Regions from separate parts of the Streptomyces sp. NPDC006551 genome, predicted to be linked through region 2. Evidence: riboswitches for the same ligand, from Rfam matches in the RefSeq annotation. Region 2 holds a riboswitch; each other region holds the start of a gene.

What was found. A riboswitch is a leader RNA that binds a small molecule or an ion and turns the genes downstream of it on or off. The one in region 2 is predicted to bind cobalamin.
Positions count from the first base shown of each region.
Region 1: another riboswitch for cobalamin. It lies ahead of ABZY12_RS20435 (energy-coupling factor ABC transporter permease); the one in region 2 lies ahead of ABZY12_RS21335 (ABC transporter substrate-binding protein).
Region 3: another riboswitch for cobalamin. It lies ahead of ABZY12_RS14880 (cobalamin biosynthesis protein); the one in region 2 lies ahead of ABZY12_RS21335 (ABC transporter substrate-binding protein).

Region 1 covers NZ_JBEXOT010000022.1:38,466-42,924, reverse strand. Annotated here, with positions in the region: gene dhaK (dihydroxyacetone kinase subunit DhaK) at 1-782, shown strand, start outside; gene dhaL (dihydroxyacetone kinase subunit DhaL) at 791-1,420, shown strand; partial or broken gene ABZY12_RS20440 (PTS fructose transporter subunit IIA) at 1,417-1,820, shown strand; cobalamin riboswitch at 1,866-2,102, shown strand; gene ABZY12_RS20435 (energy-coupling factor ABC transporter permease) at 2,131-2,832, shown strand; gene ABZY12_RS20430 (energy-coupling factor ABC transporter substrate-binding protein) at 2,829-3,239, shown strand; gene cbiQ (cobalt ECF transporter T component CbiQ) at 3,246-3,995, shown strand; gene ABZY12_RS20420 (ATP-binding cassette domain-containing protein) at 3,992-4,459, shown strand, end outside.
Region 2 covers NZ_JBEXOT010000024.1:24,146-28,604, forward strand. Annotated here, with positions in the region: gene ABZY12_RS21325 (MFS transporter) at 1-938, opposite strand, end outside; gene ABZY12_RS21330 (aldo/keto reductase) at 1,292-2,116, shown strand; cobalamin riboswitch at 2,317-2,520, shown strand; gene ABZY12_RS21335 (ABC transporter substrate-binding protein) at 2,586-3,635, shown strand; gene ABZY12_RS21340 (iron chelate uptake ABC transporter family permease subunit) at 3,773-4,459, shown strand, end outside.
Region 3 covers NZ_JBEXOT010000012.1:103,626-108,084, reverse strand. Annotated here, with positions in the region: gene ABZY12_RS14890 (inorganic phosphate transporter) at 248-1,492, shown strand; gene ABZY12_RS14885 (hypothetical protein) at 1,511-1,732, shown strand; cobalamin riboswitch at 1,845-1,987, shown strand; gene ABZY12_RS14880 (cobalamin biosynthesis protein) at 2,021-3,001, shown strand; gene ABZY12_RS14875 (cobyric acid synthase) at 2,998-4,459, shown strand, end outside.

The sequences.
Region 1 (4,459 bases), on a different contig from region 2:
CGGCGTGTCCCGGGGAGGTGTTCACCTCGCCCGTGCCCGATCAGATGGTGCGGGCAGCCGCCGCGGTGGACAGTGGGGCCGGGGTGCTGTTCGTCGTCAAGAACTACACCGGGGACGTGCTCAATTTCGAGATGGCGGCCGAGCTCGCCGAGGACGAGGGCGTCCAGATCGCCAAGGTCCTGGTCGACGACGACGTGGCCGTGACGGACAGCCTCTACACCGCCGGGCGGCGCGGGACGGGGGCCACGCTGTTCGTGGAGAAGATCGCGGGGGCCGCCGCCGAGGAGGGCGCGCCACTTGAGCGAGTGGAGGCGATCGCTCGGCGGGTGAACGAGCGGTCGCGGTCCTTCGGGGTCGCGCTGAGCGCCTGCAGCACGCCCGCCAAGGGCAGCCCGACCTTCGATCTCCCGGAGGGCGAGCTGGAGTTGGGGATCGGGATCCACGGTGAGCCGGGACGCGAGCGGCGCCGGATGATGACCTCGCGGGAGATCGCGGACTTCGCCGTCGATGCCGTACTGGACGACCTGCGGCCGTCCGGCCCGGTCCTGGCGCTGGTGAACGGCATGGGCGCCACCCCGCTGCTCGAACTGTACGGGTTCAACGCCGAGGTGCAGCGCGTGCTGAACGAGCGCGGGATCCCGGTCGCCCGCACCCTGGTCGGGAACTACGTGACCTCCCTCGACATGGCCGGCTGCTCGGTCACGCTCTGCGAGGCCGACGAGGAGCTGCTACGTCTGTGGGACGCGCCCGTGCAGACGCCCGCCCTCCGCTGGGGCCGGTGAGAAGGAGAGTGGCCGAAGTGACTGAAGCGACCGAGGCGAACGAGCTCGATGCCGCCTTCTTCCAGCGCTGGCTGAGCGTCGCCGCTGCCGCCGTCGACCGTGAGGCCGACCGTCTCACCGAGCTCGACTCGGCGATCGGCGACGCCGACCACGGCTCCAATCTGAAGCGGGGGTTCGCCGCCGTGACGGACGTCCTGGAGAAGGAGCCGCCCGCCACACCCGGGGCCGTACTCACCACCGCCGGACGGCAATTGATCTCCACCGTCGGTGGCGCCTCCGGGCCGCTGTACGGGACGCTTCTGCGCCGCACGGGCAAGGCGCTCGGCGACGCCGGGGCCGTGACCCGCGAGACGTTCGCCGACGCGCTGGCCGCCGGGGTCGCCGCCGTCGCCCAGCTCGGCGGGGCTCAGGTCGGCGACAAGACGATGCTGGACGCGCTCGTTCCGGCTGCGGAGGCGCTGCGCGAGTCCTTCGGGGCGGCCCGGACGGCGGCCGAGGAGGGCGCGCTCGCGACCGTACCGCTGCAGGCCCGCAAGGGCCGCGCCAGCTATCTGGGCGAACGGTCGATCGGGCACCAGGACCCAGGGGCCACCTCGTCCGCGCTGCTGATCGCCGCCCTCGCGGAGGTGGCCGGATGAGCGGGCAGGTCGGCATCGTCCTCGTCTCGCACAGCGCCGCCGTCGCCGCGGCCGTGGCCGAACTCGCCCAGGCTCTCTCGGGCGGCGGTCCCTCCGCACCGATCGCGCCCGCCGGCGGCACCCCGGACGGCGGCCTCGGCACCAGCTCCGAGCTGATCGCCGAGGCTGCGAAGGCGGTCGACCGGGGCGCGGGGTGGCCCTTCTCGTCGATCTCGGCAGCGCCGTACTGACCGTCAAGGCGCTGCTCGCCGAGGGCGACGAGCTGCCCGAGGGGGCGCGGCTCGTGGACGCGCCCTTAGTGGAGGGCGCGATCGCCGCCCTCGTCACGGCGACGGCGGGCGGGGACCTGGACGCCGTGGAGGCCGCGGCCGCGGAGGCGTACACGTACCGGAAGGGGTGAGCGGGCGGGGGGCGACCGCCCCTCACGGGCCGTACCGGGAGGCGACCGTGTTGTGATGTACCTGGTCAACGCACTAGTGTCGCAGGGCCTTGGTGTACGGGAAACCGGTGCAGTACCGGTGCGGCCCTCGCCACTGTGATCGGGAGGTCCGGCTCCACCCCCTTGGGGAGAACCCTCAGGGGAGCCACTGCACCACCGCGGGAGACCGTTGCGGTGTGGGAAGGCGGAGTCCGGGCGGCATGACCGTCAGCCAGGAGACCGGCCAAGGTGCGTTGTCCATCCACGAGGTGCTGGAGAGGGTCTCCCAACCATGCATATCGCCGAGGGGTATCTGCCCCCTGTGCACGCGGCCGCCTGGGGCGTCGCGTCCGCGCCGTTCGTCGTCCACGGGGTCCGGGCCCTGACCCGTGAGGTCAAGGCCCATCCCGAATCCACCCTGTTGCTGGGCGCCTCCGGCGCCTTCACCTTCGTCCTGTCCGCGCTCAAGATTCCGTCGGTGACGGGCAGTTGCTCGCACCCCACCGGCACGGGCCTCGGCGCGATCCTGTTCCGGCCGCCCGTGATGGCGGTCCTCGGCACGATCACGCTGCTCTTCCAGGCGCTGCTCCTGGCCCACGGCGGACTCACCACCCTCGGCGCCAACGTCTTCTCGATGGCTGTCGTCGGGCCGTGGGCCGGGTACGGGGCGTACCGGCTGCTGCGCCGGTTCGACGTGCCGCTGATGGTGAGCGTGTTCTTCGGCGCGTTCGTCGCCGACCTGTCCACGTACTGCGTCACCAGCGTGCAGCTGGCGCTGGCGTTCCCGGACCCGGCCAGCGGCATGCTCGGCGCGCTGGCGAAGTTCGGCGGGATCTTCGCCGTCACGCAGCTGCCGCTCGCGGTGAGCGAGGGTCTGCTCACGGTGCTCGTGATGCGTCTGCTGGCGCAGTCGAGCAAGGGGGATCTGACCCGGCTCGGGGTGCTGCTTCCCGGTGCCGGGAAGAGCGAGACCACGGAGGCGGTCGCCCGATGAGCAGGAACACGAAGATCAACGCCCTGCTGCTGCTCGCCGTCGCCGCGCTGGCGGTGCTGCCGCTGGTCCTGGGGCTCGGCGACCACAAGGAGGAGCCGTTCGCGGGGGCCGACGCCGAGGCGGAGGCCGCGATCACGGAGATCCGGCCCGATTACGAGCCGTGGTTCAGCCCGCTGTACGAGCCTCCGTCCGGCGAGGTCGAGTCGGCGCTGTTCGCGCTCCAGGCGGCCATCGGCGCCGGTGTCCTCGCGTACTACTTCGGTCTGCGGCGCGGGCGTCGGCAGGGCGAGGAGCGGGCGGCGGCGAAGGTTCCGCCGGCGGCGCAGGACGCGCCGAGCTCCCAGGGGGCGCGGGAGACGCGGGCGGCGCAGGCGGCGATGGGGTCGCGGGCCCCGGGCGACGAGTAGGCCTCGATGCTGCCGATCGACGCGGCGGCGCACAGCAGTCGCTGGCGCCGCCGTCACCCGTGCGAGAAGGCCGCGCTGGGCTTCGGCCTGACGCTGTGCGCGGTCTGTCTGCCGCCGTGGCCGGGCGCCGTCCTGGTCGCGGCGGTCACCCTCGCGGTGCTCCTCGGTCCCGCCGGAGTGCCCGGTCGTCAGCTGTGGCGGGCGTTCCGGATCCCGCTGGGTTTCTGTGTGACGGGCGCGGTGCCGCTGCTGTTCGAGGTGGGAGGAGCGCGCGGCTTCGTCGCCCTGGCGCCGGAAGGTCCGCTGCACGCCGGTGAGCTGCTGTTGCGCACGTCGGCCGCGTCGCTGGGGGTGCTGCTGTTCGCGTTCACCACGCCCGTCTCGGACGTGTTGCCCCGGCTCGTACGGGCGGGGGTGCCGGCGCCGGTCGTGGACGTCGCCCTCGTGATGTACAGGATCAGCTTTCTGCTGCTCGACTCCCTGGCCAAGATCCGGCAGGCCCAGGCGGCCCGGCTGGGGCTGACGACGCGGGCGGCCACCTGGCGCTCGCTCGCCGGGCTCGGCGCGACGGCGTTCGTGCGCGCCTTCGACCGGGCGCAGCGGCTGCAGACGGGGCTCGCGGGGCGGGGGTACGACGGGACCCTGCGGGTCCTGGTGCCCGGTGCGGCGGTCTCGCGGCGGTTCCTGGCGGCGACGGCCGGGCTGCTGGCCGGCGTCGTCGCTCTCACTCTCGTACTGGAAAGGTCCCTGCCGTGAGTCTTCGTTCCCCTGTCGTGGAACTGGTGAGGGCGGGCTTCGCCTATGAGGACGGGCCCGCCGTCCTGGACGGGATCGACTTCGCCGTGCCGGAGGGGCGGGCGCTGGCGCTGCTCGGGAGGAACGGAAGCGGCAAGACGACGCTGCTGCGGCTGCTGAGCGGAGGCCTGCGGTGCGGCAGCGGCGCGCTTCGGCTGGACGGCGAGGAGGTGTCGTACGACCGGAAGGGTCTGACCCGGTTGCGCACGACCGTGCAGCTGGTCGTGCAGGACCCGGACGACCAGCTGTTCGCGGCGTCGGTCGGCCAGGACGTGTCGTTCGGGCCGATGAACCTGGGGCTGCCGGAGGAGGAGGTACGGCTCCGGGTGCGCGAGGCGCTGGAGGCGCTGGACATCGTGGCGCTGGAGGACCGGCCGACGCATCTGCTGTCGTACGGGCAGCGCAAGCGGGCGGCGATCGCGGGG
Region 2 (4,459 bases):
ACCCGCTTCTGCAGCGGGGGCACGGTGGCGAAGCCGAGGGCGCCGACGAGCGCGATGGAGATCGCCGCGAGGACCTTGTCGTGCGCCGTGACCGTGAACAGCGCCAGGACGACGGCGAGTGCGCCGAGGGAGATGAAGAGCATCGGCATCAGCCTGCGGTCGGCGTACCTGCCGCCGACGAGGTTGCCCACGACCATGCCGAGGCCGAACAGGACCAGCAGCCAGGTGACGGAGGACTCGGCGTAGCCGGCGACCTCGGTCATCATGGGGGCGATGTAGGTGATGGCGGCGAAGACTCCGCCGAAGCCGAGCACGGTCATCGCCATGGCCAGGAGCACCTGGGCGTTCTTGAACGCGGCCAGTTCGTGCCGTACGCGTACGCCTTCGGGCTTCGGCGTGTCCGGGACGAGCCGGGCGATACCGAGGAGACCCACGACGCCGAGTGCGGCGACGATGACGAACGTGGTGCGCCAGCCGATGGCGTGGCCGATGAGGGTGCCGCCGGGGACGCCGACGACATTGGCGACGGTGAGGCCCGTGAACATCATGGCGATGGCGCCGGCCTTCTTCTCCGGTGCGACCAGCTCGGCCGCCACGACCGAGCCGATCCCGAAGAAGGCACCGTGGGCGAGCGAGGCGACGATCCGGCCGGCCACCATGAGGCCGAAGCTGGGGGCGACGGCGGACAGGGCGTTGCCGAGCACGAACAACCCCATGAGGACCATCAGCATCCGCTTGCGGGTCACCTTGGTGCCGAGCACGGTCAGCAGCGGTGCGCCCACGACGACACCGAGGGCGTAGCCGGTGACGAGGAAGCCGGCGGTGGGGATGGAGACACCGAAATCGGCCGCGACGTCGGGCAGCAAGCCCATGATCACGAATTCTGTCGTGCCGATTCCGAAGGCCCCCATCGCGAGGGCGAGAAGCGCGAGCGGCATGAGGAGTACCTTCCAAAAAATTTGCAGAGGCGCTTTGCTTGCGTCCACAATACTTGCACACGCGCGTTAGTTGCAAGCGCGGGCTTTCTCTCGCCCCTCGGGCCGCGACCGACACATGCGCACAACGCTTAAGCGCGTACGCACGTATGCCCGCTTGCATGTAACCCGCGTACGCAATTATCGTCGACGCCAGAACTCCCGGCTTACGAGTGCGTCGATCGCGCCGCCGCCTGGGGTGGCGCCGTTTCTCCGGTACAGCGCTCCGGTACACGGCCGTCACCGATCCGCGGCACGGCACCAGCCGCGCTCCGAAGCCGACACCCCTCCCCCTCCCAGGAAAGATCCGGCACGTCATGACCTCTGTCCCCACCGTCACGCTCAACAACGGCGTGGAGATCCCGCAGCTCGGCTTCGGCGTCTTCCAGGTCCCCGACGACGAGACCACCGCCGCCGTCACCGCCGCCCTGGAGGCCGGCTACCGCTCCATCGACACCGCCGCGATCTACGGCAACGAGACCGGCGTCGGCCGCGCGCTGGCCACCTCCGGCATCGCCCGCGAGGACCTCTTCGTCACCACCAAGGTGTGGAACGCCGACCAGGGGTACGACGCCACGCTGAAGGCATTCGACGACAGTCTCGCCAAGCTCGGCCTCGACCACGTCGACCTGTACCTGATCCACTGGCCCGCCCCCGGCCGCGGCCTGTTCCAGGAGACGTGGCGGGCCCTCGAGAAGCTGGCCGCCGACGGCCGTGTCCGGGCCGCCGGAGTCTCCAACTTCCTGCCCGCGCACCTCGACCGGCTCCTGGAAGGCTCCACGCTCGTCCCGGCCGTCAACCAGGTCGAGCTCCACCCCGGCCTCCAGCAGCGCGAACTGCGCGGCCTCCACGCCGAACACGGCATCGCCACCGAGGCCTGGAGCCCGCTCGCCCAGGGTGCCGTCCTGGACGACGCCGTGCTGCGTGAGATCGCCGCGCGCCACGGCAAGTCCCCGGCCCAGGTGGTGCTGCGATGGCACCTCCAGCTCGGGAACATCGTCATACCGAAGTCCGTCACCCCGGCCCGCATCCGCGAGAACATCGACGTCTTCGACTTCACACTCACGCCCGACGAGATGACGGCGATCGCCACCCTGGACCGCGGCCTGCGCACGGGCCCGGACCCGGACACCCTCGACTAGGGCATGTCCGACGGGCCTCGAAAGCGCCATGGCAGATCAACGAGCCTTGATCTCGGGCACCGTTCGCCAGGAGAACGGTGAGGAAAGAGCGGCGCGGGGCGGACGTCGGCGGGACCACGCCGGCGCTCGTCCGCGGGGCTCGCGGGCCGTGACGTGGGGCACGGTCGGCGCGTCCGGGTACGGGACGGTCCGAGCGCCCGTGATAGCTTGCCGACGCCAGTCGCACCTGAGTACGCATTCGTGTGTGCACGGGTCAGGGAATCCGGTGGGAATCCGGAGCTGACGCGCAGCGGTGAGGGCGACGGGCGGAGCAACGGCCACTGGGCGGCGTGAAACAGGCCCGGGAAGGCGCTTCGTCCGGCTGACCCCGAGTCCGAAGACCTGCTGGCGCCCTCCGCGGCGTGGGTCGTCGGAGGGAGCACCGTACGACAGGCTCCGCGTATGAGCCCTGGCCGCAGAGGAAGTTCCCGTGCCACTCGCACACCCCGTCCGCCCTGCCGCGCTGTTCCTGGCCGGCGCCCTGATGTTGACCGGCTGTGGCGGCGGGCCCGCCGCCTCCACCGCTCAGGGGTCGGCGAAGGACGGCGCCGCCGCCGGCCATCCCGTCACCCTGGACAACTGCGGTCAGCGGGTCCGGGTCGATCGTCCGCCGCGGCGGGCCGTCGCGCTCGACCAGGGCGCGGCCGAGATCCTGCTCTCCCTCGGTCTCGCCGACCGGATGGCGGGGACCGCCACCTGGACGGACCCGGTGCTGAAGGGCCTGGAGGAGGAGAACGCGAAGGTGGAGCGGCTGGCCGACCGCTACCCCTCCTTCGAGAGGGTCCTGGACGCCGAGCCCGACTTCGCCGCCGCCTCCTTCACCTTCACCCTCGGCAAGGGCGGTGTGGCCCCACGCGAGCAGTTCGCGAAGCTCGGCGTCCCCACCTACCTCTCCCCCACCGACTGCGCCGGCAAGGACAACAGCGGTGACGGCGACGGCGTACGCACCGAACCGCTGACGATGGACACGGTCTACGGCGAGGTACGCGACCTGGCCAGGATCTTCGGCGTGCCGGACCGGGGCGAGCGACTCGTCGCCGATCTGAAGTCCCGCGTGGCGAAGGCGACTTCCGCGCACGACTTCCGGGACGTCAGTCTCCTCTACTGGTTCGCCAACTCCGAGTCCCCCTACATGGCGGGCTGTTGCGGGGCGCCCGGCATCATCACCCGTACGCTCGGGGCGAAGAACGTCTTCGACGACACGCGCGAGGAGTGGCCGCAGATCAACTGGGAGACCGTCGCCGACCGCGATCCCGACGTCCTGGTGATCGGCGACCTGACGCGCAAGTCGCAGACGGCCGAGTCCGCCGCGAAGAAGATCGAGTTCCTGGAGTCCCATCCGGTCACCAGGAACATGACGGCGGTGAAGCGAAAGCGCTACGTCCTGCTCAGTGGCCAGGCGATGAACCCCACCATCCGTACCGTCGAGGGCGTGGAGAAGGTGGCGGCGGCGCTGCGTGCGTACGGCCTCGCGAAGTGACCGGGAGCGGGCCGGCCGCGGCCCCGGCCTCCGACACCGGGGACGCCGACACGGGCTCGACTTCGGCCACGGCCACGGCCACGGCCACGGCCACGACGACCATTTCGCCTTCGGTTTCGGGTTCCGACCCCGGCTCCGTGTCGTCTCCTGCCGCGATACGCGGGCTCGGGCGGCCCTTGCTGTGGGTCGCCGGTCTCACGCTGCTCGTCGTCTCCGTCGCGCTGGCGATCACCATCGGCCCGGCGAGCATCCGTGTCGCGGACGTCTGGTCCGTCGTGGCGGCCCGACTCGGCTGTGGGGCCTCGGACCTCTCGCCGATCCGGGACGGCATCGTGTGGAACCTGCGGCTGCCCCGCACGCTGCTCGCCGCCGTCTGCGGCGCCGGACTCGCCGTATGCGGCACGGTGATGCAGGCCCTGCTGCGCAACCCGCTCGCCGACCCTTTCGTGCTGGGCGTCTCCTCCGGCGCGTCGACCGGCGCCGTCGTGGTCGTGGTGCTCGGTGTCGGCGGCGGGGCGCTGTCGATCTCCGGCGGGGCGTTCGTGGGTGCGGCGTGCTCGTTCGCACTGGTGTTGCTGCTCAGCCACGCGCTCGGCGGCACGACGGACCGGGTGGTGCTGTCGGGCGTCGCCGCGATGCAGCTCTTCTCCGCGCTCACCTCCTTCGTCGTGATGACCGCGGCGGACGCGGAGACGACACGGGGAGTGCTGTTCTGGCTGCTCGGCTCGCTCGGCGGGGTCGGCTGGACCGATGTGTGGGTGTGCCTGGCGGTACTGGTGGCGGCGCTGATGGTCTGCGGCGGGTACGCGAGGACGCTGGACGCC
Region 3 (4,459 bases), on a different contig from region 2:
TCGGCGTCCACGGGCTGACACGGCGCTCGAGGGACGCCAGGGACGGATGTCCGGTCCGCCCCGTAAGGACACGGCTTACCCCGGGTCGCACAGGTCCACATCGTGGACGCGAAGGTCCTCCCGAACCGCTGAGCGGAATGCCGGGACCCCGGTTCGGGTCACCACACCGCCCGACCCAGTTCATCTTCCGTTCACCCAGGTTGCCTACGTTCGGCGAGCCACTGACGTCAAACGATTGCCTGGGTAAATGGAACACATCACGCTGCTGCTCACGATTGTGGTCGTGACAGCTCTCGTGTTCGATTTCACGAACGGTTTCCACGACACCGCCAACGCGATGGCGACGACCATCTCGACCGGCGCGATGAAGCCCAAGACGGCGGTGGCCATGTCCGCCGTGCTGAACCTGATCGGCGCGTTCCTCTCCGTGGAGGTCGCCAAGACGATCTCCAGCGGTCTCGTGAACGAAGAAGGCATCCAGCCCGAAGTCATCTTCGCCGCGCTCGTCGGCGCGATCCTCTGGAACCTTCTGACCTGGCTGGTCGGTCTGCCGTCCAGCTCGTCCCACGCCCTCATGGGTGGCCTCATCGGCGCGACGATCGCCTCGGTCGGCCTCGGCGGCGTCAACGGCGGAGTGGTCGTCACCAAGGTCCTCATCCCGGCCGTCGCCGCGCCGCTGGTCGCGGGCCTCGCGGCGATGCTCGCCTCCCGGCTGACGTACCGGCTCGGCAGGAACGCCGACCGGAAGACCACCGACAAGGGCTACCGCGCCGGCCAGATCACCTCCGCCGGCCTCGTGTCGCTCGCCCACGGCACCAACGACGCCCAGAAGACCATGGGCATCATCACCCTGGCCCTGGTCGCCGGCGGCATCCTGGCCCCGGGCTCCAACCCGCCGGTCTGGGTGATCGTCTCCGCCGGTACGGCGATCGCGCTCGGCACCTACCTGGGCGGCTGGCGCATCATCCGGACCATGGGCAAGGGCCTCACGGACCTCCAGCCGCAGCAGGGCTTCGCCGCCCAGACCAGCGCCGCGGCCGTCATCCTGGCCTCCTCCAACCTCGGCTTCTCCCTGTCGACCACGCACTCCTGCTCCGGCGCCGTCATGGGCGCGGGCCTGGGCCGCAAGGGCGGGGTGGTCCGCTGGTCCACCGCCACCCGGATGTTCGTCGCCTGGGGCCTGACCCTCCCCGCCGCCGGCCTGGTCGCCGCGCTCTCGGAGTACGTCACCCGGCAGGGCGACTGGGGCGTCATGGCCGTCGCCGCCTTCCTGATCGCCTCCTGCACCGCGATCTGGTTCATCTCCCGCCGCCAGGTCGTCGACCACACCAACGTCAACGAGACCGAGGACGAGGCCCCCGGCGTCGTGACCACCGCCATCGCGGCCGTCACCCCGCCCCCGGCCGGGACCCTCACCGACGACCTGAAGGCGACGATCCCGTCGCCGGCCCCCGCCGATCCGGCCGCCCCGACCGCCACGGCCACGGTGTAAGGAACAAGGGACATCAGCATGAAGATCGACTGGGCAGCTCTCGGCTCCGTCTTCGGAGTCAGCCTCGTGGCGACCGTCGCCCTCGTGGGCCTGTTCACCCTCGGCATCGTCGGCCTCTCCAAGCAGGAGCAGGCCGCCACCCAGGGGGGCTCCGCCACCCTGGCGCGCACCGGCGCGTACGCCTGCTTCGCGCTCTGCGCGGCGGCCGTCGCGTTCGGCATCTATCTGATCGTCGTCTGACCGATCGGCGAAACAACGGCTGGGCGTGTGGCACCGGAAGGTGCGGCGCGCCCAGCCGTCGTGTTGTGGGGCTTCGCACACTCTCCCGCCGCAGGTCAAGGGTGAGTTGACGGGTGTTCGCGCTGCGTGGTGGACTTCCGGGGCCATTACGGCGGCAGAAGAGGAAGTCCGGTGCGAATCCGGCGCGGTCCCGCCACTGTGACCGGGGAGCTGATCCCCGGGAGCCAGGAACTCTCACCGCCGGTCACGTCGAGCCAGGGCGCGGACCCTGAGTGAGGACATAGCGCCATGCCTGGCCGCAGAGCTGCCACCGGTGTATTCGCGTCCACGGGCGTCTTCGCGTACGGAGCCGCCTCCGGCCTGCTCGCGGACCTGCTGATCGGCGACCCGCGCCGCGGCCATCCGGTCGCCGGATTCGGACGGGCCGCCGGCGCCGTCGAACGGCTCCTCCTGCGCGACCACCGCGGCTGGGGCGCGCTGCACACCGCCGTCTGCGCGGGTGGCGCCGCCGGAGCCGCGGCGCTGGCCGCACGCGCCGTACGGGACCGGCCCGTCGCCTCCGCCGCCCTGACCGCCGCCTCCGTGTGGGCCGTCGTCGGCGGTACGACGCTGGGCCGGGAGGCCCGTGCCATCGGCGGAGCGCTGGCAGCCGGCGACCTGGACGTGGCCCGCGAGCGGCTGCCGCGTCTGTGCGGCCGCGACCCGCAGGCCCTGGACGGCCCGGCGATGGCCCGCGCGGTCGTGGAGTCCGTCGCCGAGAACACCTCCGACGCGGTCGTCGGCGCCCTGGTCTGGGGTGCGGTCGCCGGGATCCCGGGCCTCGTCGGCTTCCGGGCCGTGAACACCCTGGACGCGATGGTCGGCCACAAGTCCCCGCAGTACCGCCGCTTCGGCTGGGCCTCGGCCCGCCTCGACGACGTGGCCGGCTGGCCGGGGGCGCGGCTGACGGCCGCGCTCGCGACCGTAGCGGGCGGCGATCCCCGGGGGGCTCTGCGGGCGTGGCGGGCCGACGCGGCCAAGCACCCGAGCCCCAACGCCGGCCCGGTCGAGGCCTCGTTCGCGGGAGCGCTCGGCGTACGGCTCGGGGGGACCCTCTCGTACGGCGGACGGGTCGAGCACCGGCCGGTGCTCAACGGCGCGGGCCGGGACGTGGAAGTGGCGGACATCGAGCGGGCGGTACGGCTGTCGCGCCGGGTGACCGGACTGACGCTGGCGGCCTGTGTGGCCGGAAGGATCGTGGTGGGCGCCATGAAGCGGAGGAGCGCATGAGGAGCGGACGGCGGGGAGGCGGGCTGCTGGTCGCAGGGACCACGTCCGACGCGGGCAAGAGCGTCGTCACGGCGGGGATCTGCCGCTGGCTGGTCCGCAAGGGCGTGAAGGTGGCGCCGTTCAAGGGCCAGAACATGTCCCTGAACTCCTTCGTGACCAGGGAGGGCGCGGAGATCGGCCGGGCGCAGGCGATGCAGGCGCAGGCCGCGCGGGTGGAGCCGACGGCGCTGATGAACCCGGTGCTGCTCAAACCGGGCAGCGACCGCTCCAGCCAGGTCGTGCTGATGGGCAAGCCGGTGGGTGAGCTGAGCGCCCGCGGGTTCTTCGGGGGGTCTGGGCCCGCGGCGCAGCCGCAGTCAGGCGCAGTGGCCCCCGGGAAGAGGCTGCACGGAGGCCGGCAGAAGGAGCTCTTCGAGCCGGTCCTCGCCTGTCTGGAGGAGCTGCGGGGCAGCTATGACGCCGTGATCTGCGAAGGGGCGGGCAGTCCGGCCGAGATCAACCTGCGGCGCACGGACATCGTGAACATGGGCATCGCGCGGGCCGCGCGGCTGCCCGTGCTGGTGGTCGGCGACATCGACCGGGGCGGGGTGTTCGCCCAGTTCTTCGGGACGACGGCGCTGCTCGCCCCCGAGGACCAGGAGCTGATCGCGGGCTATCTCGTGAACAAGTTCCGGGGCGATGTGACCCTGCTGGAGCCCGGCCTCGACATGCTGTACGACCTGACCGGACGCCGGACGTTCGGTGTGCTGCCGTACGCGCACGGTCTCGGCATCGACGAGGAGGACGGCCTTCGGGTGTCTCTGCGGGGTGCGGTCCGGGAGTCGGTCGTGGCGCCCCCGGTCGGCGCGGACGTGCTGCGGGTGGCCGTGTGTGCCGTACCGCTGATGTCGAACTTCACGGACGTGGACGCGCTGGCGGCCGAACCGGGCGTGGTGGTGCGGTTCGTGGACCGCGCGGAGGAGCTGGTCGACGCGGACCTGGTGGTGGTGCCGGGGACGCGCGGGACGGTCAGGGCGCTGGCGTGGCTGCGGGAGCGGGGCCTGGCCGACGCGCTGGCGAGGCGGGCGGCGGAGGGCCGGCCGGTGCTCGGCATCTGCGGCGGCTTCCAGGCCCTCGGCGCACACATCGAGGACGAGGTCGAGTCGAAGGCGGGTGCCGTGGACGGGCTCGGGCTGCTGCCCGTACGAGTCCGGTTCGCGCCCGAGAAGACCCTGGCCCGGCCGGTCGGCGAGGCCCTCGGCGAGCGGGTGGAGGGGTACGAGATCCACCACGGCGTCGCCGAGGTCCTGGGCGGAGAGCCGTTCCTGGACGGCTGCCGGGTCGGCTCGGTCTGGGGCACGCACTGGCACGGCTCGCTGGAGAGCGACGGCTTCCGCCGCGCGTTCCTGCGCGAGGTCGCGGCGGCGGCCGGGCGGCGTTTCGTACCCGCGCCGGACACGAGCTTCGGCACCCTGCGCG